3 regions of the Halobacillus amylolyticus genome follow, and region 3 is predicted to be linked to each of the others. Evidence: riboswitches for the same ligand, from Rfam matches in the RefSeq annotation. Region 3 holds a riboswitch; each other region holds the start of a gene.

Region 1 (10,713 bases), 1.1 Mb from region 3:
CTTTAGTGTCCCATTCCCATAGGTGTTTGCGAGGTCATCCATCGTAAGCCACTGCTCGGGCGTGGCTACTCCTCCAGGTAAACGCACGCGTACCATGTATTGATAGGCTGGTTCTAGTTTCTGCTGTTTCCGTTCATTTCGTACATCTCTATCATCCTGCTGATAGCTCCCATGGAATTTTAGCAGCTTTGTGTCATCATCAGGAATTCCTGAAGTTATACGTTCTTCAAAGCTCTCTGCAATGGAACCGCGCAGATAGTTGCTATCGTCTTTAATCCTTTCCATATCGCTTGGCGGTCCATCCTGGTGCGTAAGTTCTTTGTTTGTCATGATTTAACTCCTTTCCTATGAAACTGTCATTTTTGTTAATAGTGTGTGTTCAAAAGTTTCCGAATTAGAAGGTCGACAGAGATCGCCACGTCCTGTGCGTCGCAAGAAGATCGAGGCGGTGTAGTTTTGAGTAACGGACTTGCACAGGAAGTGCATAACGTAGAAGTTCCTCAAATGCTTTAGATACGTGAGTAACGGAAAAACAAGCCAACGAAGAGATTCAACGCTTATCTGACAACCTCTAATATACGTCGCGTTGGTAACGTTTCTGCTTACGCATATCAACAAGATACGCTTCCGCTTCTTCTTGGCTCATGTTTCCCTCTTGCTCAAGAATAGTTAATAAGGTCGTTTCTACATCTTTTGCCATATACTTTTCATCACCACATACATAAACAGCCGCTCCTTCTTGTAGCCACTGATAAAGGTCACGACTCTTCTCAAGCATACGATGTTGCACATATACCTTCTCAGAGCTATCACGAGAAAATGCGACATCTGCCCTTGAAAGCACCCCTTCCTTAAGCCACTTTTGCCATTCAACCTGATAAAGGAAGTCTGTGACAAAGTGCTGTTCGCCGAAGAATAGCCATGTGTCTCCTTCTGCCTCGATCTCTTCCCGTTCCTCCAGGAAAGCTCGATAAGGTGCGACACCGGTCCCAGCCCCGATCATAATGACGGGTATGTCTGGGTTCTCAGGAAGTTTGAAATTCGAATTACGTTGGATAAAAACTGGTAACAAGTCGCCGGGCTGTGATCGTTCCGTACACTGTCCAGAACAGACACCTGTTCGTTTACGTCCGTGTGCGTCATATCTTAGCGCACCAATCGTAAGGTGTACCTCATCTGGGTTCGCATGTAAACTACTCGCAATCGAATAAAGGCGTGGCGGAATCTTTCGTAGAATCTTAATAAATTCTTCTGCTGAAACATCCCTAAGTCCAAAATCCTGTACCAAATCAATAAGATCTCGCCCATATAGATAGGCTTTTAGTTCCTCCTGATCTACTATTAGCTTATTCAGCTCCTCATTGGCAGAAAGCTGTGCCACCTTCTCAAGCAGCGGTTTCGTCAAGGCTGTGATCTCGAAGGTAGAGGTTAAGGCCTCCCGCAATGGGCGCAATTCCCCTTGCTTATTCACTGGGACCTGGTCTTCTGGATTCCACTTCATCACTTCAATGAGCTGATCCACCAAGACAGAATCATTCTCTGGGAAAATGCCGAGGCTGTCACCCGGTTCAAACTCTAAATTAGATCCTTCAAGATCTAGCTCAAGATGGCGGGTTTCTTTGTTCGAACCACGACCATTGAGATTCAAATTTTCTAGAATTTCCGCCTTAAACGGATTTGTCCTTGAATAGGCTGGCTGATTTGTTGACGCATCTGACCGCTCTGATTGGGAGGGTTGCTCACCTTCGCGGTTAACCTCCTTGGAATTATTTAATGTAGCTAGCACGCCCTCAAACCATTCTTCTGCTGGCTCCTCAAAATCGAGATCGCAATCAACACGGGGATAAATCCTTTTCCCCCCTAATTCCTCCAGTCGTTTATCAAATTCTTTGCCGGTTTGACAATAGAATTCGTAGGAGCTGTCACCCAAGGAGAGAACTGAATATCTGAGGTCTTCAAGCTCTGGAGCTCTTTTGCTATGTAGGAAATCATAGAAAGCCATCGCATTGTCTGGCGGATCTCCATCACCATGAGTGCTCGTCAGAATGAGTAAGTCCTCAACTTTTTTTAATGCCTTTGGCTTAAAATCATCCATCATTGAGAGCGTTACCTTGTAATCCTGCTGCTCTAGCTTTTGCGACATCTCCCCAGCCAATGCTTCGCAATTCCCAGTGTGCGAACCAAAGAGGATCGTCACTTCGCGTGTTACATTCTCTGTTGCATTTTGAGAGGAGACCCCGGCCTCCGAGACATTCTGTACAACAGGCTCAGCTGTAGCAGTAGATGCTGTGGACTGAGAGCTAGCTAAATACCCGCTAAGCCAAATTTTTTGATTTTCTGTCATAGTTGGGAGCACCTGATTTAGTAGCTCCGCTTGTTCTTCTTTAAAAGGACTGTTCATCACCTGGAACTGCAAATATACCCACCTCACAAAAAATTTCTGTTTTTATTTTTTATCCTGAATCGCTATCTTCGTTCACGACCTAATGTGAACAAGAGTTTATTCAATTGTTTACCTGCTGGTAGTAACGATCAAGCGCCACTACCATCGGCCCCATTTTAGGATGATCGGGCTGAAGGACGTTCAAGATCCCATTACGTTTCAGTTCATTTGCTGTAACTTTTCCAACAGCCACTGCTAGCACTTGCTTATTGAAAGCCTGAATGATCTTTTGGGTGTCAGGATAATCCGCCAATAAATTTTTGACCTGTGTTTTACTTGTGAAGACTACCGCATCAAGGGATTGTTCAATGACAGCTTTTTTTAATTCATTAAGGATTTGCGGAATAGGAGCTTCATAGAAATAAGGCTGTGACAAGTAAACCGAACAGCCAATCTTCTCTAGTTCATCCTTTAGCTTTGCATCATCTTGATTATAAGCTTGCAAAAAAACACGTGGCCGTTTGCCAGCTATTTGTTCGTCAGCAAATGTCCTCAAGAGATTTTCCATTGTTCCATCTTCGGACACCATACTGACTTGGACAGCATTGTTCTTGCACCAATTCAGTGTCTTCTTTCCACGGATTGCCAGATTCGTTTCGTTTAATTTTTCAATAAATGCAGGGTAAAGTCCCGCTTCTACTGACGAGTCGGCCAAGGCTTTAGCTCCTATCCCTGTCGTAAAAATTGTCCAATCAAATGTTTCGGATAGATAATCTTTTATATTCTGACAGCTAGTCTGTTCGTTTAACGTTTGTTTCCCTTGGATGGAATAAACTACTGGGTTACCGCCTTTTTTGTGGATCAAGTTGCTTAGTGGTTCAGCACTCCGATCAGCAGCCACTCCAATTTGCTTTCCATCTAAACCATTCATACCTCGTCCCCCTATCATTGGAATATCCATCTCCTCCTATGGATCACCACTTCAGCCTTAGGAGCAATGTATCATTCATATATGATTCATCATTGGCTCAAGCTGTGCTCATTTTGCAAGGCTTCATGAACTCGGTCAGTCAATGCGTCGATCATTATAGGATGGTTCCCAAGATATTGACACAGGACCACCTGTTGACTTTTCTCCTGCATCCCATTGATTTTGTCCTGCATCGACCTCATAAGCAGCCCGGTAAACCAAAGGTAGGGAATCACGAAAGTTTGTGACCACCCTTCTTTCAGCGAAGTTTGCAATCCTTCATCAAAAGAAGGTGAACAGGCCGCTAAATAGCTGACATTTACATTAGCGACGTCCATTTTCGAACATAATTTATGTGCAATTTGTTCCATCGATTCTTTGGTCTCTGAATGACGGCTGCCTCTTCCAACTAGCAAGATGTTCGCATCTGAATGGCGGACCACCTTTGTTTCCTGCACACGTTGGACTAAAATATCAATCACCCGATCCTGGATTCCGATCGTTCTTCCATAAACAAAATGGATGTGCGGATGGCGGAGCTTCGCACGATTAATCTCTTCCGGTATATCCGTATAGTAGTGACCCGCACTCAACAATAAGACGGGGATAATAGCAACCCTAGTGGCTCCTCGCTCGACGAGATTCTTAATTCCTTGAGCCATATCCGGTTCCGCCAGTTCTAAAAAACAGGTTTCCTGAAGAGGAACGTCTATACGCTCCTGGACGGATTGAATCAAGGAAACGGCTTCCTTACGCGCCTTCTCAACACGGCTACCGTGGCTTACATATAAAACTGCTTGCATGTAACCATCCCCTTCCTTTTAACCAACAATAGAAGGAACAGGCATTTCTTCCTCGTCTTTCATCTGTTCAAACCATTGCAGCTGCTCCCTCAGCTTCACGACTTCTCCTACGACTATCATCGAAGGATTCTCGAGATCCTCGACCTTCCCTACAATGTCCTCTAGTGTTCCTGTTACGGTACGTTGATGTTCCATCGTCCCCCACTCCACCAGAGCGATCGGTGTACTGGGAGCGCGGCCATGTCGAATCAGTCTCGCGCAAATTTCCGGAAGTTTTTTGACACCCATATAAATGCACAAAGTGTCCATGCTTTTCACTACATGCTCCCAATACTCTTCCTGATCATGTCCGAATTTGCTTACTCCTGATAGGAAGGCTACAGACGAACTATAGTTACGGTGTGTGACTGGAATACCAGCATAAGCAGGAGCAGCTACACCAGATGAGATCCCAGGGACGATTTCATAAGGAATATCCCTTTTTGCTAATTCTTCGGCTTCCTCTCCACCTCTACCAAAAACGAAGGGATCCCCGCCTTTTAAGCGGGTTACTGTTTTCCCTTGTAAGGCAAAGTCACAAAGAAGCCCATTAATGGTTTGTTGGTCTAAAGAATGATTATCCGGACGCTTACCGCAATAAATCAGTTCAGCTTCGTCCCTCGCTTCATCAAGTAAGTCTTTGTTAATCAATCGATCGTATAGAATGACATCCGCCTGCTGAATGGCCTTCAAGCCTTTCACTGTAATTAAATCAGGATCACCGGGTCCTGCACCGACGATATAAACTTTTTTCATAAGCCACCTCCTCCCCTTGTTGCAATGAATTTTTAAATCAGCTTACAGAAATAATCTACTTAATTTTTATGACTGGTTTCCTGAAGTGTGGAGACCGCATTCTGTTTTATTAAACCCTTGCCATCTCCCAGAACGATCGTCCCCCTGTTCAGTTACTGGCTCAGTACAAGGCATGCAACCGATACTTGGATACTTTTGATCATGTAATTCATTGTAATCCAAGCTATTTACTCGGATATAATCCCAAACGTCTTCCCATGTCCAGTAGATTAGGGGGCATACCTTAATCGACTGAAACCGTTCATCCTTATTTACAAAATCAGTGTGACTTCGACTCGGAGACTGTTCTCGCCTCAGCCCTGAAATCCAGGCTGTTGCCCCACTAAGCGCATCCTCAAGCGGCTTGATTTTTCGAATATAACAACATTGGCCTGGCTGCTTTTTCCATAATGCTGGACCATACTCGTTCGCTTGCTCATCTAAAGTCAAATCCGGTTTCTTAATATGAATGTGAAGCTGCGGGTATCTCCGCTTCACTTTTTCGATCAGTTCATAAGTTTCTGGAAAGTGAACATCTGTATCAAGAAACACAATTTCTGCATCTTTCTTCACTTTAGAAATCAAATCAATCAACACAATACCTTCCGCTCCGAAACTACAAGCATAGACGATTGATTCACCATAAGACTGATAAGCCCATTCTAATACACTGGCAGCGCCTTTTGTGTCATCCGAAGGGTGCCAGCTTTCAAATGGATCACCAGAGAAATTCTCATACGAAACGATGTTATTGCTCATATTTTCCTCCTTCTAACTAAAGCAAGCTCGTAAATTTAACATTAAAAAACCTCTCTTCTTAGCAAAAGTAAGAAGAGAGGTGTTCGATGCGAACATATAACTACCTATCTTCTTATCTTTCAAGTGCCTAATGCACCCGCTGGAATTGGCACAGTCTCTGATAAATGATCCATCAGACCCGTTGCCGAGGCTTCAAAGGGCCAGTCCCTCCACCTCTCGCGATAAGAATTAAATTGTGAAATTGTGGTATTTGATATTGGTAAATATATTATTCCCTTTTAGAAAAAATGTCAATGGTTTAAAGGAAAATTATTAATTTTTCATACTTTCTGAAAAAAGACCGTTTCATAAAGTTTTGACATAAAGACAATTATTTACATCTATTATTAATCCCAAATATCAGCTCTAGGAACACCTGCTGTTCTCAAATAGTCTAATAACTGACCAGTATGTATCGATTCATGATAGGCAATCCGTAAAAGCATGTCCCCCAAACTTCGTATGTATCCAACATTAGAGCGATCAATCTTTATATTTGAAAGGTCTTCTGCTTTGTAAGTTGATATCGTTTCTAAAAAAGCTTCACGATAAGGCTCTGCAAACTCCAATTCCTTCTGAACAGATTGTAAAGGGACATTATCAAAGGGAGATTCAAAATTGCTTAAGCTGCCTTTATTTTTAATCGCCATATGGTAATAGTGTTCGCTCTCTAATACGTGCCGAATCATCTCTAAGGAGGTCATTGCCTCTTCATCAGGTCTCCATTGTAGTACATCGGATGGAATAGAGGACCATACCTTAATACTTCGTCTTCTTACTTCAGTCAAGTTTAGCTTCACTAGTTCTATAGAATTCATTTCATCCCGTCCTTTTGTTTATCTTTTCAGTGCACTCGAATAAATTTTTGAGACCTTCTTATAAACATTGGTTTACAATTTCCTTGCCAATTCCGGAGGCTGCTCCTGTGATAATAACCTTTTTATTTTTGAGCATGTAAACATCCTTTTATTTATGTAAATTGATGGACTCGACTGTTTTATAAGGCCTCATTCCTTAAATCTTCCCATAATAATAGTATTATAGTATTTACCGTCAGAAAGAATTTTGTCTTTTTTTAATACACCTTCTATTTCAAAGCCAAGCTTTTTATACAGTTTAATGGCTTTATCGTTTGTTTCTAAAACATTCAAAGCAATTTTTTTAATGCCATTTGCGTCCGCCCAAGAAACAGACTCTTTTAAAAGATTTTCCCCAATCCTATATCCCCAAAAATCTTTTAATATGCATACCCCAAATTCTACTTTATGAGAAAATCTATTCAAATAAATTCCTTCGCATCTTGAAAACCCAACGATCCGATCATGAGCTACAGCAACTAAAAATAAGTTTCTTGAATGCTCAGTGTCCGTTTTTATAATCTGTTCAAATCCCGGTATATCTATGAACGCCTCCCCTTTTTCTCTGTCCAAATTTTCGGTCTCGCCGTCAATCTGTAATCTTAGTGCGGACAATTCTTTTGCATCTCTATCGATTGCAGATCTAACAGTATAATTTATCCCCTTAACGTAAAAATCTCGTTTGTTTATTATCATGATATACTCCATTCATAATTTAAAAATGATTCTGGCCTACCTAAATCTCTGTCGCGTTAAATATCCCGGCGAAACCCTTTCCTTAAAAATGCGCACAGCAAATGAAGCGCTTGTTTTGACTAGGACACAGAGTAAATATGTACCTCTTGCCCTGATAGCACGGTACGCTTTTCAAAGTCCATCCTAATTTTCTTAGCCACTTCTATCGATCCTACATTTCCAGGTTGAATTAAAGCAATAAGTCGCTGTTTACCGAATCGTTGAAATCCATGCTTCCTAAGAGCTTCGGCAGCCTCGCTCGCGTAACCTTGCCCCCAATATTTCCGGGATATCCAATACCCTATTTCGAGCTCTTCTACTCCATCAATCATTTGCGGAACAAGGCCAGCGTGGCCAACTGGGATATTTTCCTCCCTTCTAACCAGCACTCTTAATCCGAGATCAGACCCAACTCTGTATGTACTATAAATCCAGTCCAAAAACTGCCTTGCACCTTCTCTATTTTTTGTATGGCCATTACCGATAAACCGAACCATTTCAGGGTCTGACAACATAGAAATAAGAAACTCTAAATCTTTATCTTCGTATCGACGAAATGATAATCTTTCCGTAAATATTTTCACGATTAACCCCCTCTTATATTTAGAGATTACATTGATGAATCCTTTGAAGCGATACCCCCATGTTCTAAAAACAGAACCTAGTACGGAAGGAATGTGGCTTATAAGAAGCGTGCCCGATTGGAGAATAATCTGAAAAAGATCAAATTTTTCTTACGAGTCTTAAGGAAACATAATTTTCATCAGATGTATTAGAATAAGCCATCTTCTCTGAGTTCTTAGTAAAACCCTTAGCTTCGTAAAATGGAATCCCTTTATAATTTCCTTTTTGCACAGAGACCCATTGTTCTTTTGCGCCTTTTTCAATCTGGACTTCCGTTAAGTAACGTAGCAGTTGGGTACCTATACCTTCCCCACGACGAGTAGGGTCTAAGTACAAGACATAGATCTCGCTTTTATTAAGATCGATCCTCCCTCCACCAATAGCCCCAACTACTACACCATTATCAAGCTCTACAATATAACCGTCCCAGCCCTCGGATTCACTTAATTCACGATATATTCGCTCATGATTATAAAATCTCTTATTATTCCTTCTTATATTTTCGTCACTTCTGATACCTTTATATGTATCGAGGCACCCCTCAGAGCAAACTCTAGAAATACCTTCAACATGTTCGGTAGATGCCCTTTTTATCTCAATCATATAATTCTCCTTTTCATCTGATTATTAAACTATCTGTCTATGTGTCTGGGGTAATGTCATCTTTACATTCTTCGACTTAATTCCTCGAAATTCCTTTTCCACTTAAGAATCCGGCTCTTCGTACACAAAGAAAAAAGCGCAACCATTACTCCAGATTTGCGCCATTAGATTATCAGATCGTCGTTTTCATTAAAGTTCTAGACTGAGAAAAGCTGCTCTTTATGACAAATGGCTGCACCTAAGTGTCGCTCTCATATCATTAAATCGTTTCTAAGCTGTTTCATAATTTTATTTTCTTCAATTAATTGCCGGATACGAAGATCATTCTTGTACTTTTGAGCCGGTTCAGGGGGCGGCTTGTGTCGACAGAAATCAAAATGGTATTGAAAAAAATGAAGTTAAAACATGCATCCCCCTCCTTCATTCACAGGGAGTTTTTTCTTATGCAAACAACTTCCACCTTTACTTTACAGGGATCCAGATTTCTGAATATAAATCAGGACTGGAGGTATCTTCATCAGAATACACCTCTAATTCCGGTGTACCTGCGTGCTTATAACCACTAGAAGGAAACCATTCTGAAAAGATTTGTTTCCAAACTTTCGGCATCGCATCCGGCATCGGCCCGTGAACTTCAAATACAGCCCACTTGGATGCAGGGATTTCCAATTTCAATAACCCATCAGGCGTATCACCTTCATGTGCTGTACCTATCCAATAATCAATTGCTTCGGAGCTTTTATCGACACACACACCCAACACACCTTCGACCGGACCATTGTTCAATTTAAATAATAAATCGTTGGTTCCATCTTCATGTACGTCATCCCACATTATTGGAATCCCTACCTGATTTTGCTCATTAACCAATGAAAATTCTCGCTTAACCCCTACGACCTGGAATCCTTCAAGTTCGACAACTTTGTACTGCATTGGCTCTGCTCCTTTTAGACTTACCTGTATCACCAGGCGGTTATAAGATTTTAACTTTCCCGTGTACTTTCGTGCTTCACTTGGGGTTACACCATGTTGCCGTCGAAAAGCCTTTGAGAAAGCTTCGGGAGTGTCGTAACCATATCGTAGGCGAGATCAATGATTTTGACGTTTGTTCTATTTAACTCATGGGCAGCTAATGTTAAGCGGCGGCGTCTGAGATATTCGCCGACAGATATGTCCGTCAATATCGTAAATGTACGCTGGAAGTAAAATACTGAAAAATTCGCCTGATTGGCAATGCTTTCTATCGACATATCATCTAGTAAATGCTCTTCCATGTAGTCTATGGCCGTTTGTAACGATTCAACCCACGTCATTTCGCTCACTCCCTTATTTAGATTCTAGCAAGGCTTTACTTTTGAATCCTGTCAATCTGTGCTTTGTTTTGACAGGGTTGCAGTGGGGCGATTTCGCTTACTGTTTTTTCTTGAAGGTCTCCTATGCTGGTGATAATCAAAAAGATCCGTTTCAAAAAATCTTCATATAAGAAAAATACCACAGTATTGGCAACTGCGGTAAGCTAGAGCTTATTTACTTTTTTAAAAGGTCAACGTTCCATTTATAAAAGCTGTAATAGGTTCATAGCCGAGATTCTCGAGTCTCCTGTTTAATTATCTCTAAACGGGAGATTATCCCAATACGTGGCAGGTACGAATATCGATGCTGTAAAGAGACAAAATGAACGCTCCGGCATGTCTTATAATGAAGCAAAAGAATTTATTGCTGAAACACCCGGTGGACACAGCACCGAAATGTATAGTGGTACCAACATTGAAGCTGTTAAAAGAAAGAATCAGCAGCACTCAAGGAACAAGAAAATTAAAAATAAGCGTTATGCCCGCTGATTATCTAGATTCAAACCAGCGGCTTCATTAATTCTTGCATCATTTTTTCTTAAGCCATTTTGACCATTTCCTTGACCATATTCCCGCCAATAGACCCTCCTACTTTTCCTGCCTATTCTGTGGTTATTTGGCAGCTACCCTTTTTTAAACCCGTTAGCGAAAGAAGACGGAATATACTATAAACCCTAATACTATTACAATAATAAGGATTCCAGTCCCTTTCCAACCCAGCCCCCCGACTAAATCAACCAGACTTCCGTTATTA
Region 2 (10,713 bases), 1.9 Mb from region 3:
ACAGCACCAACGGTCTTTTTTAGTATGTGCAACTATTCTAATCTCATTATAACCTATTTTTTAAAATTGTAAAATTGATTTGTGTTGTATTATCGCGATTCGTTTATTATTGACAGCTAGTGTTTCTTGCGTGTATTACTGATGGGATAGTAGAGATGTCAACTTTAGCCCATCAAGATAATCACGTTAATGAATATCTATATTGACTCCCAGGATGATCCTCAGGCAGCCCACTTTCCCCATGCGGAAACAGCTTCTCTCTCAACGTACCCTCCTGGTAATCCTTCTTATACAATCCACGCTCTTGCAGCTCTGGTATCACCAAATCAACAAAGTCTTCCAGATCCCCAGGGGTTACTAAATGGTTCAAGTTAAAGCCATCCACACCCGACTCTTCAAATTGAAACTGGATTGCGTCGGCAACCTCAGTCGGATTTCCAACGATAATACTATTACGGTCTGGTGACTCAAAGCGATTGAGCACTTCGCCAACGGTTAGCTTCTTAGGTGCGTCTTTTGTTAGTGTGGCCGCTTTATAGTGGCCGCCTTCTGTGGACTTTGTGTATTCAAAAGGAAGATCTGGATCCATTTCTTCATACTCGCCGATGTCATAGCCGCTTGCTCCGTATTGTGCTTTAGCGGCATCTGCACTCCAGTGACGTGCGTATTCTTCAAACTTTTGTTCCGCTTCCTCTGTTGTTTCGCCAACAATCACGCTAAGGAAGGAGAAGATTTTAATATTATCTGGATTGCGGCCGTGGTTTTCCGCACGCTTACGAATATCATCGGCATAGTAGTGAATTCGCTCTGGTGTCGGGCCGCCGACAAAGATACACTCGGCGTGCTTGGAGGCGAATTCGCGTCCGCGTTCGGATGTGCCGGCTTGATAGAGGACAGGTGTCCGTTGTAAGGATGGTTCACTCAGGTGCGGCCCTTCCACGGAAAAGTATTTTCCTTCGTGATTAATTTCATGAACTTTATCCGGATCAACCAGTGTGTTATTTTCGACATCTTCAACGACGGCATCATCTTCCCAGCTCGTCTCCCAGAGCTTATAAGACACATCAAGATATTCATCAGCGATATCGTAGCGTTCGTCGTGTTTGATCATATTCTCAAGGCCAAAGTTGCGCGCGGCATTTGGCAGGTAAGAGGTAACCACGTTCCACGCGATACGTCCTTTAGTCAGGTGATCGAGGGTGGAGAAACGCCGAGCATTCCCGAATGGAGCTTCATAGGTGGTGCTGACCGTCATCGCAAAGGATAAATGCTTGGTCACGCTGGCCATCGCTGGAATAACCAGGGCAGGATCATTTAAAGGAACCTGCAATCCATCACGGATCGAGGGGTCTTTACTTTTTTTATAAACGTCATAGATTCCTAGTACATCGGCGAGAAACACGGCATCAAATTTGCCTCTTTCTAATAGTTTAGCTAAGTCCATCCAGTAATCTAAGTCTTTATAGCGGCGGTGGCGCTGACTTCTTGGATGTTTCCACAACCCATGAGAATTGTGCATCGCGCTATTCATTTCAAAGGCATTTAAAATAATTTGTTTCGTCAACTGTATTCCTCCCTAGATTTCCTTTTTAGTGTTTCCAACCTCAAACACATGAAAAAACCTCTTCTTTAAAGAAAAAGAAGAGGTTGAAAACGCAAATGTATGGACTCCTCCTTATCTTTCAAGCCATAGAGCTTGCTGGAATTGGCACAGTACTACTACAGTCTGCTGCCGAGGTTTCAAAGGGCCAGTCCCTCCACCTCTCGTGATAAGAAATTATAATTAAATTTTTATGTGATCCAAAATATACAGCATATCCCAAAAGGTGTCAATGTTAATTTTTAAAAAATTCTGTTCCTTCGCAGATTAGTCAGGGTGTATTTAGGATTAATAAACCCAAATTTTGAAAAAAGAGAGTTGACATGGAAATATAAACTTTGCTATGATGCTGTTTATCAGATTATTTGAATAATTTTATAGTTTTTCACTCTTATCAAGAGTTGGCTGAGGGATTTGGCCCTACGACGCCCGGCAACCACCCTACAAGGGGAACGGTGCTACTTCCAACAGACTTTATTTGTCTGGAAGATAAGAGGTTGGAGCATATATGAATTCAGCCTCTTTCTTTGAAAGGGGCTTTTTTATATTTCATTGAAAAGAACTTTATAACAGGCTAAAGAACGTTGGATAAAGTTAGACATAATTAGCAAAATGAGGGGAGAAATGTACATGTTTACAATCTATTTTATTACCCTAGCCGTGTTCTGGGGGCTTGGCTTACTTATTTGGAATAAAGTCTATCCAAGGTCAAAGGAGGAAAATAACTAATGGGAATTGTTTCGGGACCACTGTTATGGACGCTTGTCAGTCTTCTGGCTTTGTACTTTGTCTTTGTTGTATGGATTGGAAAAAAGGGGAATCAGCATAGTAGATCGATGAACGGTTTTGCAACAGCAAGAGGGAATGTCAGCCCTTGGCTTGTAGGGGCAAGCTATGCAGCAAGTTTCGCTAGTGCCAATTTGTTTGTAGGTGTTCCTGGTCTAGCTTATGAACATGGAGTTTCAGTATTATGGTATACGCTCGGTGGCTTTGGGGCTGGCTGGATCGCTCTTCTGCTATTTGCTAAGAAGTTTTGGAAATATGGAAAGAAGTTCGGCGGAGTTTCCACACTTCCTGAATGGCTTGGGAGAAGATATAACAGCAAAACCTTGCAAGTCCTCGTCACTTTTTTAGTATTGTTTAACGTGTATTATATTGTCGGTCAAAATGTCGGGTTGGCGACAATCTTTGAATCCGTTATCGGCATTCCTTATTTCTGGGGGATTCTGATTGGTGTGACCATTACGATTCTCTATATTGGACTTGGCGGTGCCTTTGCCCAAATTGTTACGGATGGTATCCAAGGAACCTTGATGGTAATCACATCTATCCTGATCTTTGCGTCATTATTTTGGACGATAGGTGGGGGACTGAATGTATTTGGTGAGCTTTCTACTAAACTAGAAGCGATCGATCCAGAATTGATCGCTCCGCTAAACGGACCCTATGACAGTGTCTTAGCTATTTTGTCGGTTCAATTTTTACATATTAGTTTTGTTGTCATGCCGCACCTGCTTAATAAAGTGTTATCACTGGAAACGGAGGATCAGCTTCGGCCGTTTACGATGTCAGCGGGGCTTGGCATGTTCTTCATTACCGTGTTAATGGTGTTGGGTGGTCTGGCAGCTAGAGTGCTGGCTCCATCGCTTAGTAGTGCGGACTCGGCCATTCCCGTCTATGTACTAGAAGCCTTTCCACCAATCATTGCTGCGATTATCATCGTTGGGATTATTTCAGCGATTCTATCAAGTACAGACAGCTTGTATTTGAGTATTACGTCAAGCATTGGAAACGATCTGTACAAGGTGCTGGCTCCGATCCTTTCGAAAGGGAAGTTATCCAAACATCAATTGGATGTACGCTCGGTAAAAGTAGCCAAAGGCTCGCTCATCTTTGTTGGTTTGGCCACCTTTTACCTGTCGCTCGATCGACCTGATTCGCTGGCGATCCTGATTCAGTTTAGTTTCTCAGCGATTATCAGTGGCCTCCTTGCTCCGATTGTATTGGGCTATTTATGGGGGAAATCCAATGGTTACGGTGCAATAGCCTCGCTCATTTCAGGTACGGGACTCTATGTTCTTTTTACTAGTTTGAATGTCTTTGAAAATATTTATATATCCTTGTTCCTTGCCGCTGCTGCTGGATTTGTTGTGATGATCGTGACGAGCTTAGTCACGACGTCTAATGTAACAAAAGAAGAAGAGGATGTCTTTTTAAAAGATGTGCTTTAAACGATTAACTCAACATTTAAGAGGTTATTACTTTGACACAAACAAAAGTAGAATCACTTAGGAAATACCCCATTCAATTTTCCAATGATGGTTCCTGCTTGGATGTTCCAATGGCTGGGTGTAAACATTCGTGTACCAGCTCCGATGGCTTTCTTCCCGTTCTCAGGATGGAAGGATTCATTCGATGGTGACTTGCATGTTAACGGGAAGGATGGGATCGAGTTTTATACTCGTAAGAAAGTGATGAAGACTCGTTGGGTGTGATGGTAGACAAGGGATTTTAGGAGGATTGTACTTGAAGGAGTTTAGGCTATCGAAATCATGACTTCAGTCTCCAAGTAGCTTTTTCAAATGCTGCTTGGAGGCTCTTTATTGAAGGGTTTAGCATAATCCTAAATCTATTGATTGTGCAATTTCCACAAAATAAATGTAATTCAACAATCTGAGATGGGGCAGCATACAGACCAGGGATAGAGGACTATTTATACGAAGCAAATAAAGGTGCCTGCCCCCTGTTGTGTTGATACGTAAACGTATAGGGGATGGGCACCAAAGTCTTAAGTTTAGCTAGCATTGCAAATTAATTCAATAACAAAATGTATTTTTGAAAATAAATTGCGCTGATATAGAGAAAAGATGGGGGTCAAGTACTTGGAAACTTATGAATATCAATTTAAGAACTTACCGCTTACACCATACATATGCAGGCATCTCATTTTAGAATTATTTAACGAAAGAGTGGAGATGAGACAAACGATTGTTAATGAGGTGACAGCAGCTCATTTAGCTAGAGGTGGGAAAGAGGCAAACGTAGCTGACAAGCCAAGAATGTTGAAAAAGGCCTTAGAGAAATTAAAGAAAGAAGGATTAGCTAAGAATCCTTCTTATGGTTATTGGCTTATTACTAATAATGATTTAAAAGTTAGTGAAGTAGAAGTATCTGATCATAATTTAACCAGCCAGAAAACGGAAACAAGTGAGGCAATTAAGGAAGAGTATGATGCTGATTTTGTTTTTGGAGAAGGGAGTGGTACTGTCTATTTATACTATTTGCCAACATATGAAATGAATTCTAGTAATCTAGAAAAAAATACGTGGGCATGCAAAATTGGAAAAACTGACAGAGATCCATTACAAAGGGTGCTTACACAGGCTTCTACAGCTTTACCGGAAAAACCAAAAATAGCAGTAATTATCAAGACAAATAACTCACATGTTTTGGAGCAATCTATCCATAATATACTTACTTATAGAAATAAAAAAATTGAAACAGCGCTTGGAAACGAATGGTTTGATACCAATCCTGATGAGTTTCTTGAAATAGTACAGTTTATAACTCAATCTCGATATGACTATCCTGCCGTGCGCTAACGTACAGATGTTAAGCATCAAACTAAGTGTAATAAAGGAGTGCCAGTAAGTGATTAAGGGAAGTTAAGCATACTAAATAGTCAATAATAATATTAACCCTGCTTAATAAAGAATTATGGTACGTGATAGATGGGAGCAAGCTAGTTCAAAGGAATTTATTACATCTATAGCATAGATGCCACTACAGAAAGATTTCCGTAGAAAGCCCAACAAAGAAACAAAGGAAATACGAATTTAATACGGCCAATATTCTCTTACTTAAAATTATTACTCGGTGCTTCAATCGCTACTGTAATTGGAAGTCTTACTGGAATCAGTTTTGCAGTTCGGTGTTTATTAATTAGGATATAGGCATAAACCTCAAGTTCTATGATGAAAATGTAATGGACAAAGCGAAAGATTCAATTATTACAATATTAGGTGCTATTTTCATAGTTATTGCTTCTATGAGCAAGGTAAGTCTCGTTCGATTCATAAATTAAATCCCACAAACAATAGAAAGTTATATTAGGGGGAGATATAGATGTCAAACCATGAAAACGAGGAAGTGTTAACAGGAGGAAACGTCTCTAACGTTTATCGTTCTGGAAATACTGTGCGACGAGAATTAAAGTCAGATAGTCCCAAAATTCATAAGCTATTAAAGCATTTGGAAAACAAAGGTTATAATTATGCACCAAAGTTTTTAGGTATTGATGATAAAGGAAGAGAAATATTATCCTTTATTGAAGGAGAAGCTGGTAACGATCCTTTAAAAGAATACATGTGGTCTGATGATGTTTTAAAAGATATAGCGAAGATGCTCCGTCTTTATCATGATGCTGTGAGTGATTTTCCATTATCAGATGACTGGAAACCGATAGATAATACTCCACACAAAATGGAGGTATTATGCCATAATGACTTTGCTAGATACAATATTATTTTTAATCATGGAAGACCACTAGGGATTATTGATTTTGATGTTGCCGGACCTGGTCCAAGACTTTGGGATATAGCTTATACTCTTTATACTTGTGTCCCCTTAAGTAGATTTTATCTCTCTGAAACAGGGGAGGAAGTTTATTATCAATCACTACAGCAGGCTAACCGTATAAAACAAAGAGTTAGATTGTTTTTTGAATCTTACGGTGGGGAATAGAAGAAGATTATTTGGAGATGGTATTGCTACGATTAGAAGGGTTATGTAAAACAATTACAAGAAAAGCGAGTGAAGGTGACATTGCTTTTCAAAAGATGGTAGATGAAGGGCATCTTGAACATTATCAAAACGATATTAAATTTATTCGTGAACATGGCAAAGAGTGGGCTTAAGGATAGATTTTTATTTAACGGATGGATTCCTTCAAGTGAGTCTTTGAAACGTTTTTCCGTAATAAGGGCGAAAGAGTTGAGTAAAGGGCTTCTAAATACCATCCGTTTTACTGTTCTTATACGTCTAAAGGGCAGCATTGTGGAACAATTTTGAAACTGCTCATAGGGAAGAACGTCAATTTTTAATAAACTAAGATGGAGGAAAAATCCATATGGATAGTATTATTTTTGACCTAGATGGTACCATTTGGGACTCTATAGACACAGTCCTCAATGCGTGGAACAGTATAATAAAGGAAAATGATCAAATAAAGAGGGAATTAACAAGGAAAGACCTTGAAGGGACAATGGGGTTACAGATGGACGATATAAGTAGAAAGCTGTTTCCATACTTAGATGATAATACTCGGAAACAATTAATAATAGAGTGCTGCGATGTAGAAAATGAATACTTGGAAAAACAAGGTGGTGTTCTTTATAAAAACGTGGAGGAAGTTCTGAAGGAGCTTTCACAGAAATATAAATTATACATCGTTAGCAATTGCCAACCGGGCTACATTGAAGCTTTTTATAAGTATCATAACCTTAAAAGATATTTTTTAGATTTTGAAAATCCGGGGAGAACTGGACTTTCAAAAGGAGAAAATATTAACTTAATTATCGAAAGGAATAACCTATCCAAACCGGTTTATGTTGGAGACACGGAAGGTGATTTAAAAGCAGCTAGATATGCTGGAATTCCATTTGTATATGCAAAATACGGATTTGGACAAGTAAGTCAATATGATGATATTCTTGAGAAGTTTGATGATCTTGTGAAAATGTTCTAGATAGATCGTATAACAATAGTTTATAACATTCTTAAGTAGTCGGACTTTCATAGAAATAAAAAATAGGAAATTCCTCAATTGTGGAATTTCCTATTTTTATTTCTAATGTAAAGTCTGGGGGGCTGACTGTGGTTCCTATTCAATCTAATCATGAAATCTCATTATAACTGTAGAGATAAGGAAGTCAGGCACCTCTTACATTCGTTTTTGCACAAATCGTTTCATGCGATTCAAAGCTTCATCAAGTTGTTTAAGTGATGTCGCGTAGGAGCAGCGGATGTATCCCTCGCCATTTGCTCCGAAAACAGAGCCGGGTACGACAGCAACTTGTTCTTCTTGCAACAACTGCTCAGCAAATTCAGCTGAGGTTAATCCGGTTGCTTTAATGGATGGGAATGCATAAAATGCTCCGCCCGGATTTGGACATTGCAACCCAATTTCATTCAAGCTACTCACTATAAAATTCCTTCTTTGTTTATAGCTTTCAAACATGGACTGGACACTCTGCCTTCCGTTTTTCATGGCCTCTAGGGCAGCGTGCTGTGCCATCGTAGGGGCACACATCATCGTGTACTGATGAATTTTCACCATGGCGGCAATTATTTCAGTTGGTCCTGCTGCATAGCCGAGTCGCCAGCCCGTCATGGCAAATGCTTTTGAGAACCCACTAATTAAAATTGTTCGCTCTTTCATGTTAGGAATAGATGGGAAGCTTGTGTAAGCATCGTCATATGTGAGCTCGGCATAGATCTCATCAGACAAAACGAGTAGGTCATGCTTTTTAATCACTGTCGCCAGTTGCTCTAATTCTTCTTGCAATAAAAGGGTTCCAGTTGGATTGTTCGGATTACATAGTATGATCGCTTTTGTTTTTGGTGTAATGGCCTCTTCAATTTGTTCAGGTTTAAGTTTGAACTCATCTTCTGCTTCCGTTTGAATCGTTACAGGTATTCCTCCAGCCAGTCTGACTGTTGGCACGTAAGCAACAAAGCTCGGTTCTACAATTATAACTTCATCCCCTGGATCGATAACCGCCCGCAGAGCAAGATCAATCGCCTGACTTGCCCCAACGGAAACAATTAACTGGTCACTTGGGTCATACGTCAAGTGATAATTACCAATTAGATATTTACTAATTTCCTTGCGTAGCTCCATCATACCCGCATTTTCAGTATAGGATGTGTAGCCTTGTTCAAGGGAATGAAAGCTTTGTTCGATAACATTCCACGGCGTTACGAAATCAGGCTCGCCTACGCCGAGGGAAATGACATCTTCCATCTGAGCCGCTAAATCAAAGAAACGTCGAATGCCCGAAGGTTTTAAATCCGCTACCTGCTTGGATATGTAAGAAACTTGGCTCATGGTGATACCACAATTCTTTTATCCCCTTCGTCTGCATCCTGTAATATGATGCCATCATGCTTATACTTTTTCAAAACAAAATGGGTCGTTGTAGATAGTACGGAATCCAGTGCAGACAATTTTTCAGAAATGAAATGTCCAATTTCCATCATCGTTTTTCCTTTTACTGAAACGGACAAATCATAAGTGCCGGACATTAAATAAACGGCTTTAACTTCTGGAAAACGATAAATACGCTCAGCCACTTTATCAAAACCGACATCACGAGCGGGGGTCACTTTTACATCCACCATAGCCGTAACCTCTTCCTCATCCAAAACCTTTGCCCAGTCAATAAGCGTAGAATAGCCAAGAATGACTTTTTTCTTCTCAAGCTTATCAATCAGTTCCCGGATCTCATCAATACTTTTGTCCATTAACTTCGCAATTTTTTCTACTTCCAAATTAGCGTTTTTCTCAATTAATTTTAACAATTCTACTTCGATTTCTTTCATTTTAAACACCCTCTTTTTAATTATACATATGCTTCATTCTATCAAGTTTTGTGAAAGAACTAAAACCCTGTTTGCTGGTAACAGTAGAAGAAGAAAATGATTAACAATAAGAAAGGAGGTTGAGGTCCTGGGAAACTTCACCTGATGTATAATATTTCAACTTAAATTCTCCCCATGAAAAAAGTAGTTGAAGGTTACGCAACGTAGCCCATTATAATGAGATTACCATACATTTTATTAATAAAGGATAGGTGGAAAACATTTCGTTGTTTTATAAAATGGTGGGAGGTGGGGCATTTGAATTTCATTGGTTGGATGATCGCTTGCGAGTGAAATTGGGTTTTGGGTGGTTATCGTATTAGGTCTAGTTATGCGGTATGTGTTCAAATTAAGAAAACTGGGATTGTTCTTTTTAGCTTTAACACCACTGATTGATTTGATCTTATTAGTCACTACAAGTATAGACTTGTTTCGTAGATCTACGGCTACAAAAGCACATGCCATCGCTGCGATTTACATCGGTGTTTCCGTAGCATTTGGTAAAAGTATGATTGAGTGGGCAGACGTACGGTTTCAATATTATATAACCCGACAAGGTTCGCCGCAGGTAAAGCGTGTAGGTATGGACTATTGCATTAGAAGGAATGTTAAAGCTATGGACTCTGGTATTAGGTATTGATTTCGTAATTGCAATTAGTAATTTCGTTTGGCCAAAAAAGGCTAGAGGTTAATCGTCCTTCTATATCAATTGATCCGTCAGTGATTTTAAATAAGAAAAAGATTGATCAGTCATAACCATTAAATCCCACCTCAGGTCATCCAGTTTCTGGATGACCTGAGGTGGGATTTATATGTAAATTATGATAAGCGGAAAATAAGGCTTAGGATTGTGAAATAGTGAAGCATTTATATATAAACTCTTCTCTCTAACATGATAGAATTATATATATAGAGGATCAGTAAGGGAGATAGAACAATGAGATTATGGGGAAGAAAAATATTCGTCGTCCTTGTTTCCGTCCTTACATTAGGAATGTATGTTCCACCTGCACATGCACTTACAGATGCTGCTGATCGTAAAGAGGTGGCTTCTGAAGATAGGGAGAGTACATATTTAACACCTGATGATGAAGGATTACCTGAAGCAGACGAGGCTGTTGAACTGGATAGCCTTCTTGAAGACGGTTCGGGTTCAGATGAGGACTATATACAAGTTCTAACGAAAAAAGCTAAAGAACAAACGCTGACAAAAATGGGACCGAGAATTAATAAAAAAGTAGATACAGATATGACGAATGACATTTTGCCTAAAATTGAAGAAGTTGTTGAAATGATTTTGGCTGACGTGGATGAAGATGAGGTGCCCTATTATAAAATAGTTGAGGAGCTGTCGCCAGGGTATGGGGAGAAAATCTTCAATCTTTACAATCATCAAACCAATGAAGAGGTAGCCAGATTCCATGTGAGGCGTGATAAACGGCCAGGTGATGGTTACTGGTTCAACTTTCACT
Region 3 (10,713 bases):
GGGTTAATTGTTCCAAGAACGTTTGACACATGAGCAATGGCTACAATTTTCGTATTTTCAGTGACCGTCTTCTCAACATCGTTTAAAGAAACGGTTCCATCATCCTGTAAAGGCATATACTTCAAAGTTGCTCCAGTTGCTTTAGCCAATTGCTGCCAAGGAATAATATTACTATGGTGTTCCATCGGTGTGATTACAATCTCATCACCTTCACCCAGGTTTGCATGCCCATAGCTTACAGCGACTGTATTAATCGCTGTTGTTGTTCCTCTAGTGAAAATGATCTCTTGCGTACTTGCTGCATGAATAAATCTACGAACCTTTTCACGAGCACCTTCATACTCATCTGTTGCCCGTGTCCCAAGTGTATGCACACCACGGTGTACATTGGAATTGTAGCCGCGATAATACTCATCCAGTTTCTCAATTACCTTTGTAGGCTTTTGAGATGTAGCGGAAGAGTCTAAATATACAAGCGGGTGTCCATTCACTTCCTGATGCAGAATCGGGAAAGCATCACGAACCGCTTTGATATCCATTAATAAACTTTCCTTTCAATCACTTTCGTTAACTGCTCTTTTACAGCTTTTACAGGGAGCTGATTTACAACAGGTGCCAGGAAGCCGTGAATAACTAAACGCTCAGCCTCTACCTTAGATATCCCGCGGCTCATCAAGTAATAAAGCTGAATTGGATCTACACGACCGACAGAAGCTGCGTGACCTGCCGTTACATCATCTTCGTCGATAAGCAAAATAGGGTTTGCATCCCCACGTGCATCCTTACTTAACATAAGAACACGTGATTCCTGCTCCGCATTTGACTTAGTGGCACCATGCTCAATTTTCCCGATTCCATTAAAGATGCCTGAAGACTTATCTTTCATAACACCATGTTGAAGAATATATCCTTCTGATCCTTTTCCAAAGTGCGTAATGTTTGCTGTGAAGTTCTGCTTTTGTTCTCCACGACCGATCGCGACTGTCTTGGCATTAGAAACAGAGTTATCACCAACTAAATGCGTGATATTCTCTGAAATTGTATCGCCTTCATTCATCTGCCCGAGTGCCCACTCGATCGTTGCATCACGATCAGCAACCCCGCGTCGATTTGTATAAACGGTTGTACCCACATCAAAGTTATCAACCGCTCCAAAGTCAATTTTAGAACCAGCTTTAGCAAAAACTTCTGTGATATTATTAGCAGATGTTTTTTCTTCTTTATTATGAGAAATATAGTTCTCAACATACGTTACTGAACTATTCTCTTCTGCCACGACTAAGACATGGTTTATTAGTGAAGCTTCTGGGTCTTCCTGCCAGAAAATAGCCTGTAAAGGTTCTTCAATCTCCACATTCTTAGGGACATATAAGAAAACTCCACCATTCATAAGAGCAGCGTGCAATGCTGTCAAGCGGTGCTCATCAACATGAACAGCTTCTGTCATATAGTATTGTTGAACCAAATCAGCATGCTCACGTAGAGCTGTACTCATATCTGTAAAAATCACGCCAAGTTCTTTTAACTTTGGATCCAAGCTTCCATAAGCGACAGTATGATTACGCTGAATTACTAGGTTTTGTTGTTCTTTATCTTGATCCAAGAAATTTTGAATCTCTCTAGGGAGATCTCCAAGTGATTGAATCTTATCTCCATTTACATCATGTTTGAAATCAGAAAAGTTCCATTTACTCACATTTGTTTTATCAGGCTTTGGCATCTGTAAAGATTCCGATTTATCCAATGCACGCAGACGAAGATTTTTCATCCACTCTGGTTCGTTTAAGCCTTGAGAGAATTGTGTTACATATTCTTTGTCGTATGGTAGTGAGACTTCTACAGTCATAATGATCCCTCCTATCTATTACGCTTGTTGACCGATTGTTTCGTCTTCGATGCCAAGCTCTTGCTTGATCCAATCGTAACCTTCTTCTTCAAGACGTTGTGCTAATTCAGGTCCACCCGATTTAACAACACGCCCTTGCATCATCACGTGTACTTTGTCTGGTGTAATATAATTAAGAAGACGTTGATAGTGTGTAATCATCAAGCATCCGAATGTATCATTACGCATCTGGTTGATCCCTTTTGCTACCACCTTTAATGCGTCAATATCTAAACCAGAATCAATTTCATCCAAAATAGCAATGGCTGGCTTAACCATCATCAGCTGAAGAATTTCATTACGTTTTTTCTCACCGCCAGAGAATCCCTCATTAAGGTAACGCTGGGCCATATTCTTATCCATATCAAGGGTATCCATCGTGCCATCCATTTCCTTAATGAATTTCATTAAAGAAATTTCATCGCCTTCTTCACGCTGAGCATTAATCGCTGTACGAAGGAAGTCGGAGTTCGTTACACCGCTGATTTCACTTGGGTATTGCATAGCCAAGAATAAGCCTGCTTGAGCACGCTCGTCCACTTCCATTTCAAGAACGTTTTCTCCATCAAGGAGAATTTCACCTTGAGTCACTTCATATTTCGGGTGTCCCATAACAGCAGAGGCAAGTGTCGATTTACCCGTTCCGTTAGGCCCCATAACAGCGTGGAACTCTCCACCTGTAATTGTCAGATTTACACCTTTTAAGATTTGCTGACCTTCAATTTCTACGTGAAGATCTTTGATTTCAAGCGTTGATCCTGCCATAAATAATACCTCCAGTAAATCTATTATTATTGAATGTGTTGGTTGTTGTGGATCAAAAACCATTCTCAATTTATTCTCATTACAATCTTATATCATTTAGAATCTGATATCAACTCATTTCCACTGATTCGGGAACACTTCAACATTTGGATAAGGATAGACCTTATCACGCATTTCATTCTAATTCTTTCCTTATTATATTAACATAAAGATACATAACAAAAAAATCAGGTGGACTTAAACCACCTGATTCTTCACTCGTCTATTTATGAAGTTGACGATCTACTTGTGCGACCATTTTCTGACTTTGTTCGAATTCTCGTTGGCGCTTTTCCTCGACTTTTAATCTTTCATCCAACCTGCTGCTGTACTCTGCGTAGCTTATGTTGTGTGCTTGATGCATCGCTTTTTCCATTTCAGCAGTGTAATTCAAACTCAGATAGTCACTAATAATAAATCAACCCTTTCAGATTTTTTACACAATTTAGCATACCACAGTACTCTACCCTCGCCAAAGTCGGTATAAACTTAAAAATTGGTTTGTATCCTGATTTTGAATAAAAATACAAGTTCATACAACTATATATTTATCATACATTGGATTTTCTCCAATTTTCAACCTATTTCCTAGTGTTTGGTTTTTGATAAATCTGTGTAAGCATCTTGTACAAGTGTTACTGCCTGACTCAGTGCAGCACCGCCCCCAAACGCTGCGGCTACACCACATGCTTCCATAACTTCCTGTTCACTTGCTCCCTGATCTACACAGCCCTTCGTATGGTAAACCATGCAATATTCATCTTGTGCAACAATGCTTATCCCTAAAGCCATTAACTGTTTTTGCTTTTTAGAAAGTTCTCCTTCTTTAAAGCAGCTTTCCGAAAACTCATTAAAATGATGAGCAACTTCCGGCATTTTATCGGCAAAGATTCCTATTCCATGCTTATACTCTTGTAAAAAAGCTGTTGTCCAATTTACTTCTTGTTCCATGAATAATGCCTCCCTAAATGAAATGCGTGACTCCGAATAGTATAAACGGGGTCACGCATTTTATTCCTTACATTATTCTGCAGAACCGTCTACAGGAACAACTGCACCTTCATATTCTTCCATAATAAAGGTCTGAATTTCTTCAGAATGGAGCACTTCTACTAGAGTATTTAATGCTTTAGAATCTTTATCTTCACTCTTTGCTGCAATTACATTTACATATGGAGACTCAGAGTCCTCCAATATAAGAGCATCCTCAGTCGGGTTTAACCCCGCCTGAATAGCGTAATTCGTGTTAATAGCTACAAGTGCATCTTCTGAACGCTTATACGTTTCCGGAAGAAAAGCTGCATCTATTCCTGTATCGAATTTCAAATTTTTAGGGTTTTCTACAATATCATCAACAGTCGCCTCTACTTTATCGACACTTTCGTCCAACTTGATTAATCCCTCTTTTTCAAGTAAGGAAAGAATACGACCGTGATCGGCAACAGACCGACTCATAATGACCGTTGTTCCTTCTTGAATCTCATCTAAACTAGAAATATTCTTGGAATAGATACCCATAGGCTCAATATGAATGCCACCAAGGTTTGCAAAATCATATCCATGTTGCTCTTCCTGGGCATTCAAGTAAGGGATATGCTGGAAGTAGTTAGCATCAAGAACCCCTGCTGCTAAATCCTTGTTCGGTAAAATATAGTCTTGATATTCTTCAATCTTTAGAGTGATTCCTTTTTCTTCAAGGATCGGCTTTGCCTGCTCCAGAATTTCAGAGTGCGGCACACTTGTGGCCCCTACAGTAATTTCTGTTTGCCCTTCTCCACCCTCGCTGTTGTCACCAGATGAATTCTCCTCTTCAGAAGAACCACATGCTGCTAGAACTAAAATAAATAATACCGCCAAAATACTAGTCCATAATTTTTTCAACTTTTCCATCCCCTTTTCTAATTAAAAACTATCTTTTATCCAACTTACGGGATATAAAATCGCCGATGAATTGGAAAATGAATACAATGATTACAATTAATATTGTACAGAATAACACCACATCAAAGTCACTACGCTGAAAACCGTAGAAATAAGCAAAGTCGCCTAGTCCACCGGCTCCGATCACGCCAGCCACTGCTGTATAACCAATTAAAGCTATGGCTGTAACTGTAATACCTGAAACAAGTGCTGGCATCGACTCTGGAAGCAGAACTTTAAAGATAATCGTGGAATACTTAGCCCCCATCGATTTAGCAGCCTCAAGTACACCTTTATCCACTTCTTTCAATGCAATCTCCACCAGTCTCGCGTAGAATGGTGCACCACCTATAATCAGCGCAGGCAATGCCGCTTTTGGACCGCGAATCGTTCCCATAAGAAAGTCAGTAAAAGGAAATAATAGCAGGATTAAGATAATAAACGGAATAGCCCTAAAAACGTTTACTACTGCTGCAGTGACCCAATTTAGGGCTTTATTTTTCCAAATGCCCCCGGGACCTGACAAGTATAAAAGTAAACCAAGAATTAGCCCGAGAATAAAAGTTCCCGCAACAGAAATAATCGTCATGTACAACGTTTCATTCGTTGCCGTGATCATATCCTCTATCTTCACGTTAGGAAACAGGTTATTAAACATTCGGACTCACCTCCAGTTGAACTGAGGTGGTTTTAATATAAGCAATGGCCCGATCAATTTCTCCTTTGTCTCCATTGAATTGGACAAACAGCGTTCCATATGCTCCTTTTTGCGTCTGGGTTATTTTTCCATGGAGGATATTAATATCCACATCAAATTTTCTAGACAATTCACTAATCAGCGCCTGATTGGTGCTTTCACCAACAAAATGAAGTTTAATAATCTCACCTGTTTTATAGGTTTCATTAATAAGCTCGAGTGAGTGTTTTCGATCAGGGTCCCCCATTACTTGATCAACAAAACGTTTAGTTACTTGCTGTTTCGGATATAAAAATACGTCTAATACATCGCCCGACTCGACGACTTGCCCTTGTTCCATTACAGCAACACGATGACATATTTTGCGAATTACGTGCATTTCATGAGTGATCAGTACAATTGTTAGCCCTAATTTATTATTAATATCCACTAGCAAATCTAAAATAGAATCCGTTGTTTCCGGATCTAGAGCTGAAGTAGCCTCATCACACAGCAGCACTTTCGGATTGTTAGCTAAAGCACGAGCAATCCCTACACGTTGCTTTTGGCCACCACTTAGCTGGGATGGATAAGAGCCTCCTCTTCCAGATAACCCGACAAGATCAATCAATTCGTTGACCCGATTTTTACGGTCCTCTTTTTTCATTCCTGCTATTTCTAATGGAAAGGCAATGTTATCGAAAACCGTTCTTGACCATAGTAGGTTAAAGTGTTGAAAAATCATGCCCATCTCTTGCCTAGCTAAACGAAGCTTATTCTTGTTCAATTTCGTCACATCTTGATTATCAATAGTGACATTTCCATCGCTCGGCTCTTCAAGACGATTCAAAAGCCTGATAAACGTACTTTTACCTGCGCCACTATACCCAATGACCCCAAAAATCTCCCCTTTTTCAATGGAAAGATCCATTTTATCTACTGCACGAACGTCTTGATCTTTCGTATGAAAGACCTTAGACAAATCCTTTATCGAAATCAAAATTGTTCCTCCTCTATACAAAAAACGCCTTTCTGCAAGAGAACAGAAAGGCGTTTACACGTCCTGGTGGTCTGTTCTCTTATCTGCCAAAGTTGTTAACTTTGCAGGAATTGGCACCTTTTCAAGTTAACAAAAACTTGACGGTTGCCGGGCATCAACGGGCCAGTCCCTCCACCTCTCTGGATAAGAGATATATATTTTAATGCATTACTGCTTTAGGTTGACTAAGCATCACAAACAGGATTCTAGCACCCTGTATATCCACTGTCAACAAAAAAACACAAAAAAATCTCTTCGTCATAAGAAGAGATGTCCTCATTGATTCTCTTCTCATCTTTCAAAGCGAGATGCTTTGCTGGAGTTAGCACCGTGTTCATTCAAACCGGTTGCCGGGCATCATAGGGCCAGTCCCTTAGCCACTCTGGATAAGTATAGATGTCGCTATTCGCTTAAAAAATATGTTAGCATGGTCATGCATTTAAGTCAATTAAAATGAGAGGTGAACAAAAATTGAAAAAAGCTATAGACTTTCAGTTACCATATATAGATTCTAATGAAACGTACCAATTAAGTAATGACCTTGGCAAAGTAATCGTATTAACATTTTGGGTCTCTTGGTGTCCAGACTGTGGGGTCGATTTACCAAGAAAAGAACAGCTCTTTCAATCAATAAATCATGAAAAAGTACAAATGGTAACAATTAATGTACAGGGACGTGAGAGAAATATTGAAGATGGTGAAATTTTCGCTGAAAAGTTCCTCGCCCAGCCAACCCTAGTAGACAATCATCGTAAAGTGTACGATGCGTACAATTGTGCAGGAGTACCAACCACGATCATAATTAATAAAGATGGTTACATCACACATCAGTTTGGTGATAAAGCATCTTTATTAACTATTGTAGAGGCGATTGGTACTTTAATTTAATGAGAAAGCACCAGTAGTGATTCAACTAAAAGGATATCCCTATATTCGCCTTCAAGTCTAACGATGGAACGTGGTAGTGAAGTTAATTTCAAATTACCACCAAAAAGCTGTTGGAAAACTTTATTAGAGGACGAAATCGTAAGTGCGCTACTGACGGTGTTTTCATGCACAAGTTTCATCCCCTCTCTTGTAATAGATACATTAATAAACTCAGACCGATGATCTTGAATCTTTAAAAACACTTGTCTCTTCTTCCATTTTGGGAGTAAGTCTTTTCTGTTATTCACCCGTTTGATCCATTCCTCTATCATTTCAACCAAAACAAGCCCCCCTTAGTAACTTTATTTAAAGTTTTCGAGGTAAAGGGGGCAGAAACCTTCCCTGATTGCATAGAATCGTTCTTCATTTCCCGGGAAATAAGGCTATCTTTCTACATATTCTGATACTTTGTCAAGCATATTTGGCACAGAGTGAAAGGCATACACTTTTTCTATCACATACCCGCTCTTCATTATTAGCAGACAAGGAACACTTTCGATCTTATAGTCCTGCATCAGGTCTGGATTCAAAGAGGCGTTTAATTCATAAAAAAGCTCTGTCTGGTACAAGTCTTCAATTGTGTCTAACATTTTCCTGGCAACGTGACAGGTTCCACAAAAAGGGCTGTGAATAAATGTAAGTGCTTGCTTTTGCTCGCAGAGTTGTTTAGCTACATTTAATCGTTCTAAAGAAAGCAAGTTGCCCCTCCTAAATTAAGTAAATCGGCTTAACGTTAAAATGCCGGCTAAGCAGAGCACGAGCCAATTCGGGCTCTGGTGTGGCTGCAACTTCTCTAAAAGCTTTATCAATATAAATATGGAGCGCATGAGGGAGTTCCTCTGTTAGCTGCTTTCGAAGTTTATAGCCAGAATCGTCTTCGTCAACCAAGATAAATACAGGACGATGATCAAGGTTGTTATCGAGGATTAACTCCTCCATTCGCTCAACACCTAACGTCCCGTGTGTACATATAATCTCAACAGGGTCTTTCAAGACTTTGTTCAGCTTCTTTTTATCAGTAATCCCTTCAACGATCACAATTCTTTCTTCATTCAACCCTATCACCCACTATACAGAAGCAGACCATGCTGTGTTAGCATGGTCTGCACATGATTAATATCAGTCTATGATCATGCAGGCAAAGACCACAGGTAACCTTGCCTGTACCTTCTTCTAAGAAAATGTTCTCCTAGTCTTCGTTAATCATTTCTTCATACTGTTCAGGAGACATTAGCTCGTCCATTTCAGATGAATCATTTGGTTCAACAACGATCATCCACGCTTTATCATATGGGGATTCGTTAACGAATTCCGGACTGTCTTCAAGCTCCTCATTAATTTCTACCACTTTTCCACTTAGCGGCGCATATAACTCTGACACTGTCTTAACAGATTCAACACTGCCGAATGGCTCATCTGCTTCAATATCGTCGCCTACTTCTGGAAGTTCTACGAAGACAATATCCCCAAGTTCAGATTGTGCGAAGTCGGTAATTCCAATACGAACTTTGCTGTCTTCCTCTTTCACCCATTCATGCTCTTCAGAATAACGTAAATCTTTAGGTAAACTCATACCTATCCCTCCAAATTAAAAATAATAAATAATAATTATAAACATAAAAGCTTTGTGCTTTTATTTCCAGCCTTCTGCTCACTGGACCCATGTGGCAGTGAACTGCTCTTCTTTAAATCCAATGGTCACTTTCTTTCCGTCTGTTACAATCGGCCGTTTAATTAACATACCATCAGAAGCAAGATACTGAATCATTTCTTTTTCTGATGCATTCTTTAACTTATCTTTCATATTATGTTCGCGATACTTCTTCCCGCTTGTATTAAAAAACTTACGGGCTGGGATTTCACTATGATTAATAAGTTCTTGAAGCTCGTCTTCACTTGGTGTTTGATCAACGATATGTACTGTTTCATAATTTAACCCTTGATCGTCCAACCATTTTTTAGCTTTCTTGCATGTTCCACAATTAGGATACCAATAGAAGGTTAATGACATTATTTATCCTCCTTCACTCATGGTTGATTCTTATTCTACCACACTAACACTAAAAATATCATTTGATAGTTCATAATGACAGTAATTCCTTTCAACAAAAGCGCAGGTGCCCGGGTAGGGGAAGTTCGGCTAAAACCGAAACGTCCTGTTTCAACGCCGAACGACCCCACGTCGTGTGGGGCCAAGTATAAGCGGAGCGGCGCAGTGAAGTGGTTTTTCTTCATGAAGGCGAACTGCTAGTCTTGCGTGTCTGGGCGCCGCAGCTTGACACAAGAACAGCAGAAAAGTAAAACCCTGACTATGAGTAACTTCACAGCCAGGGCTTTCCGTTATTTAAACCACATACTTTTGTTCTTTAATTAATGAACTAGCAATTTCACGCTTTTTAGCAATCACATTCGTAGGTGTATGGCGTGTTAGTTTACGTAAAGCACCAAGCATCATGCGTAACGAATCACCAGACTCGGCAGCAATTAATGTTTCTTTCGCGTGGCCTTCAATTCGGTTGAAGGCCTCCTGTACATAAACTTGTGTGTAAAGAAGCTTTTGTTTGTTTTTATCTTCTCCCTGTTTTTGAATGGCTTTCTCTGTCCGTAAGATGGCAGATTCGATGTTATAAATCTCGCCGGTAATGTCCGCGATATTCACGAGTATTTCTTGTTCATTCTCTAGTTTTTCACCGTATTTCTGTGCGGCAAGTCCAGCTGCTAACAAGGCAATTTTCTTGGCATTTTTCAGGATATACCTTTCTTTTTCAAGGGCTTCATCGCCTGGCTCCTCAGGCATCATTGTCATGATTTCCTCTTGTAGCGCCTGGGCTTTTTGTAACAGCGGCAGTTCACCTTTCATGGCTTTCTTAAGCAATGTGCCTGGAACAATCATTCGGTTAATTTCATTTGTCCCTTCAAAAATACGATTAATCCGTGAATCGCGATACATGCGCTCAACTTCGTACTCTTGCATAAACCCATATCCGCCGTGAATTTGAACGGCTTCATCAGCAGCAAAATCCAACAATTCAGTAGCAAACACCTTATTTAAGGAACATTCAATAGCATATTCTGCAATCACCTTTGCCACTGCGGCCCCATCTTTTAATTCTTCCTTAGTTAATTTACCCATGCTTTGTTCAAACAACCCGACCGTACGGTAGACGGAACTTTCGTTAGCATAGGTGTTCACCGCTACAGATGCCAGCTTTTCTTGAATTAACGGAAAACTTGAGATCGGTGTTTTAAACTGTTTTCGTTCGCTAGCGTATTTCACGGCTACTTCGATGGCTTTTTTCGCTCCGCCAACACCGCCTATAGCCAGCTTATAGCGACCCACGTTAAGAATATTAAATGCGATCACATGTCCTTTTCCGATTTCACCAAGTACATTCTCAACAGGAACTTCGACATCTTCAAGCACTAATGTACGTGTTGAGGAACTCTTGATCCCCATCTTCT

Evidence for each region. A riboswitch is a leader RNA that binds a small molecule or an ion and turns the genes downstream of it on or off. The one in region 3 is predicted to bind S-adenosylmethionine.
Region 1: another riboswitch for S-adenosylmethionine. It lies ahead of MUO15_RS04615 (phosphoadenylyl-sulfate reductase); the one in region 3 lies ahead of MUO15_RS19930 (methionine ABC transporter ATP-binding protein).
Region 2: another riboswitch for S-adenosylmethionine. It lies ahead of MUO15_RS09160 (sodium:solute symporter family protein); the one in region 3 lies ahead of MUO15_RS19930 (methionine ABC transporter ATP-binding protein).

Annotation. Positions count from the first base shown of each region.
Region 1 covers NZ_CP095075.1:874,023-884,735, forward strand. Annotated here, with positions in the region: gene cysI (assimilatory sulfite reductase (NADPH) hemoprotein subunit) at 1-330, opposite strand, end outside; gene MUO15_RS04595 (assimilatory sulfite reductase (NADPH) flavoprotein subunit) at 572-2,416, opposite strand; gene MUO15_RS04600 (uroporphyrinogen-III synthase) at 2,505-3,314, opposite strand; gene MUO15_RS04605 (sirohydrochlorin chelatase) at 3,404-4,156, opposite strand; gene cobA (uroporphyrinogen-III C-methyltransferase) at 4,175-4,951, opposite strand; gene MUO15_RS04615 (phosphoadenylyl-sulfate reductase) at 5,018-5,749, opposite strand; SAM riboswitch class I at 5,859-5,977, opposite strand; gene MUO15_RS04620 (DinB family protein) at 6,136-6,606, opposite strand; gene MUO15_RS04625 (GNAT family N-acetyltransferase) at 6,796-7,341, opposite strand; gene MUO15_RS04630 (GNAT family N-acetyltransferase) at 7,461-7,964, opposite strand; gene MUO15_RS04635 (GNAT family N-acetyltransferase) at 8,104-8,607, opposite strand; partial or broken gene MUO15_RS04640 (AraC family transcriptional regulator) at 9,070-9,920, opposite strand; gene MUO15_RS04645 (gamma-type small acid-soluble spore protein) at 10,245-10,448, shown strand; gene MUO15_RS04650 (DUF6366 family protein) at 10,602-10,713, opposite strand, start outside.
Region 2 covers NZ_CP095075.1:1,739,761-1,750,473, reverse strand. Annotated here, with positions in the region: gene MUO15_RS09165 (LLM class flavin-dependent oxidoreductase) at 182-1,564, opposite strand; SAM riboswitch class I at 1,673-1,776, opposite strand; SAM riboswitch class I at 1,989-2,096, shown strand; gene MUO15_RS09160 (sodium:solute symporter family protein) at 2,329-3,831, shown strand; partial or broken gene MUO15_RS09155 (malonate-semialdehyde dehydrogenase) at 3,946-4,095, shown strand; gene MUO15_RS09150 (GIY-YIG nuclease family protein) at 4,483-5,202, shown strand; partial or broken gene MUO15_RS09145 (phosphotransferase) at 5,726-6,516, shown strand; gene MUO15_RS09140 (HAD family hydrolase) at 6,729-7,346, shown strand; gene MUO15_RS09135 (aminotransferase) at 7,542-8,708, opposite strand; gene MUO15_RS09130 (Lrp/AsnC family transcriptional regulator) at 8,705-9,202, opposite strand; partial or broken gene MUO15_RS09125 (hypothetical protein) at 9,500-9,933, shown strand; gene MUO15_RS09120 (YpjP family protein) at 10,179-10,713, shown strand, end outside.
Region 3 covers NZ_CP095075.1:3,961,275-3,971,987, reverse strand. Annotated here, with positions in the region: gene MUO15_RS19965 (cysteine desulfurase) at 1-539, opposite strand, end outside; gene sufD (Fe-S cluster assembly protein SufD) at 539-1,846, opposite strand; gene sufC (Fe-S cluster assembly ATPase SufC) at 1,865-2,650, opposite strand; gene MUO15_RS19950 (YuzK family famiily protein) at 2,913-3,083, opposite strand; gene MUO15_RS19945 (carboxymuconolactone decarboxylase family protein) at 3,278-3,640, opposite strand; gene MUO15_RS19940 (MetQ/NlpA family ABC transporter substrate-binding protein) at 3,713-4,570, opposite strand; gene MUO15_RS19935 (methionine ABC transporter permease) at 4,599-5,267, opposite strand; gene MUO15_RS19930 (methionine ABC transporter ATP-binding protein) at 5,260-6,285, opposite strand; SAM riboswitch class I at 6,362-6,475, opposite strand; SAM riboswitch class I at 6,613-6,717, opposite strand; gene MUO15_RS19925 (TlpA family protein disulfide reductase) at 6,796-7,212, shown strand; gene MUO15_RS19920 (hypothetical protein) at 7,209-7,532, opposite strand; gene MUO15_RS19915 (thioredoxin family protein) at 7,635-7,949, opposite strand; gene MUO15_RS19910 (toprim domain-containing protein) at 7,960-8,307, opposite strand; gene gcvH (glycine cleavage system protein GcvH) at 8,441-8,824, opposite strand; gene MUO15_RS19900 (arsenate reductase family protein) at 8,903-9,262, opposite strand; gene MUO15_RS19895 (acyl-CoA dehydrogenase family protein) at 9,596-10,713, opposite strand, start outside.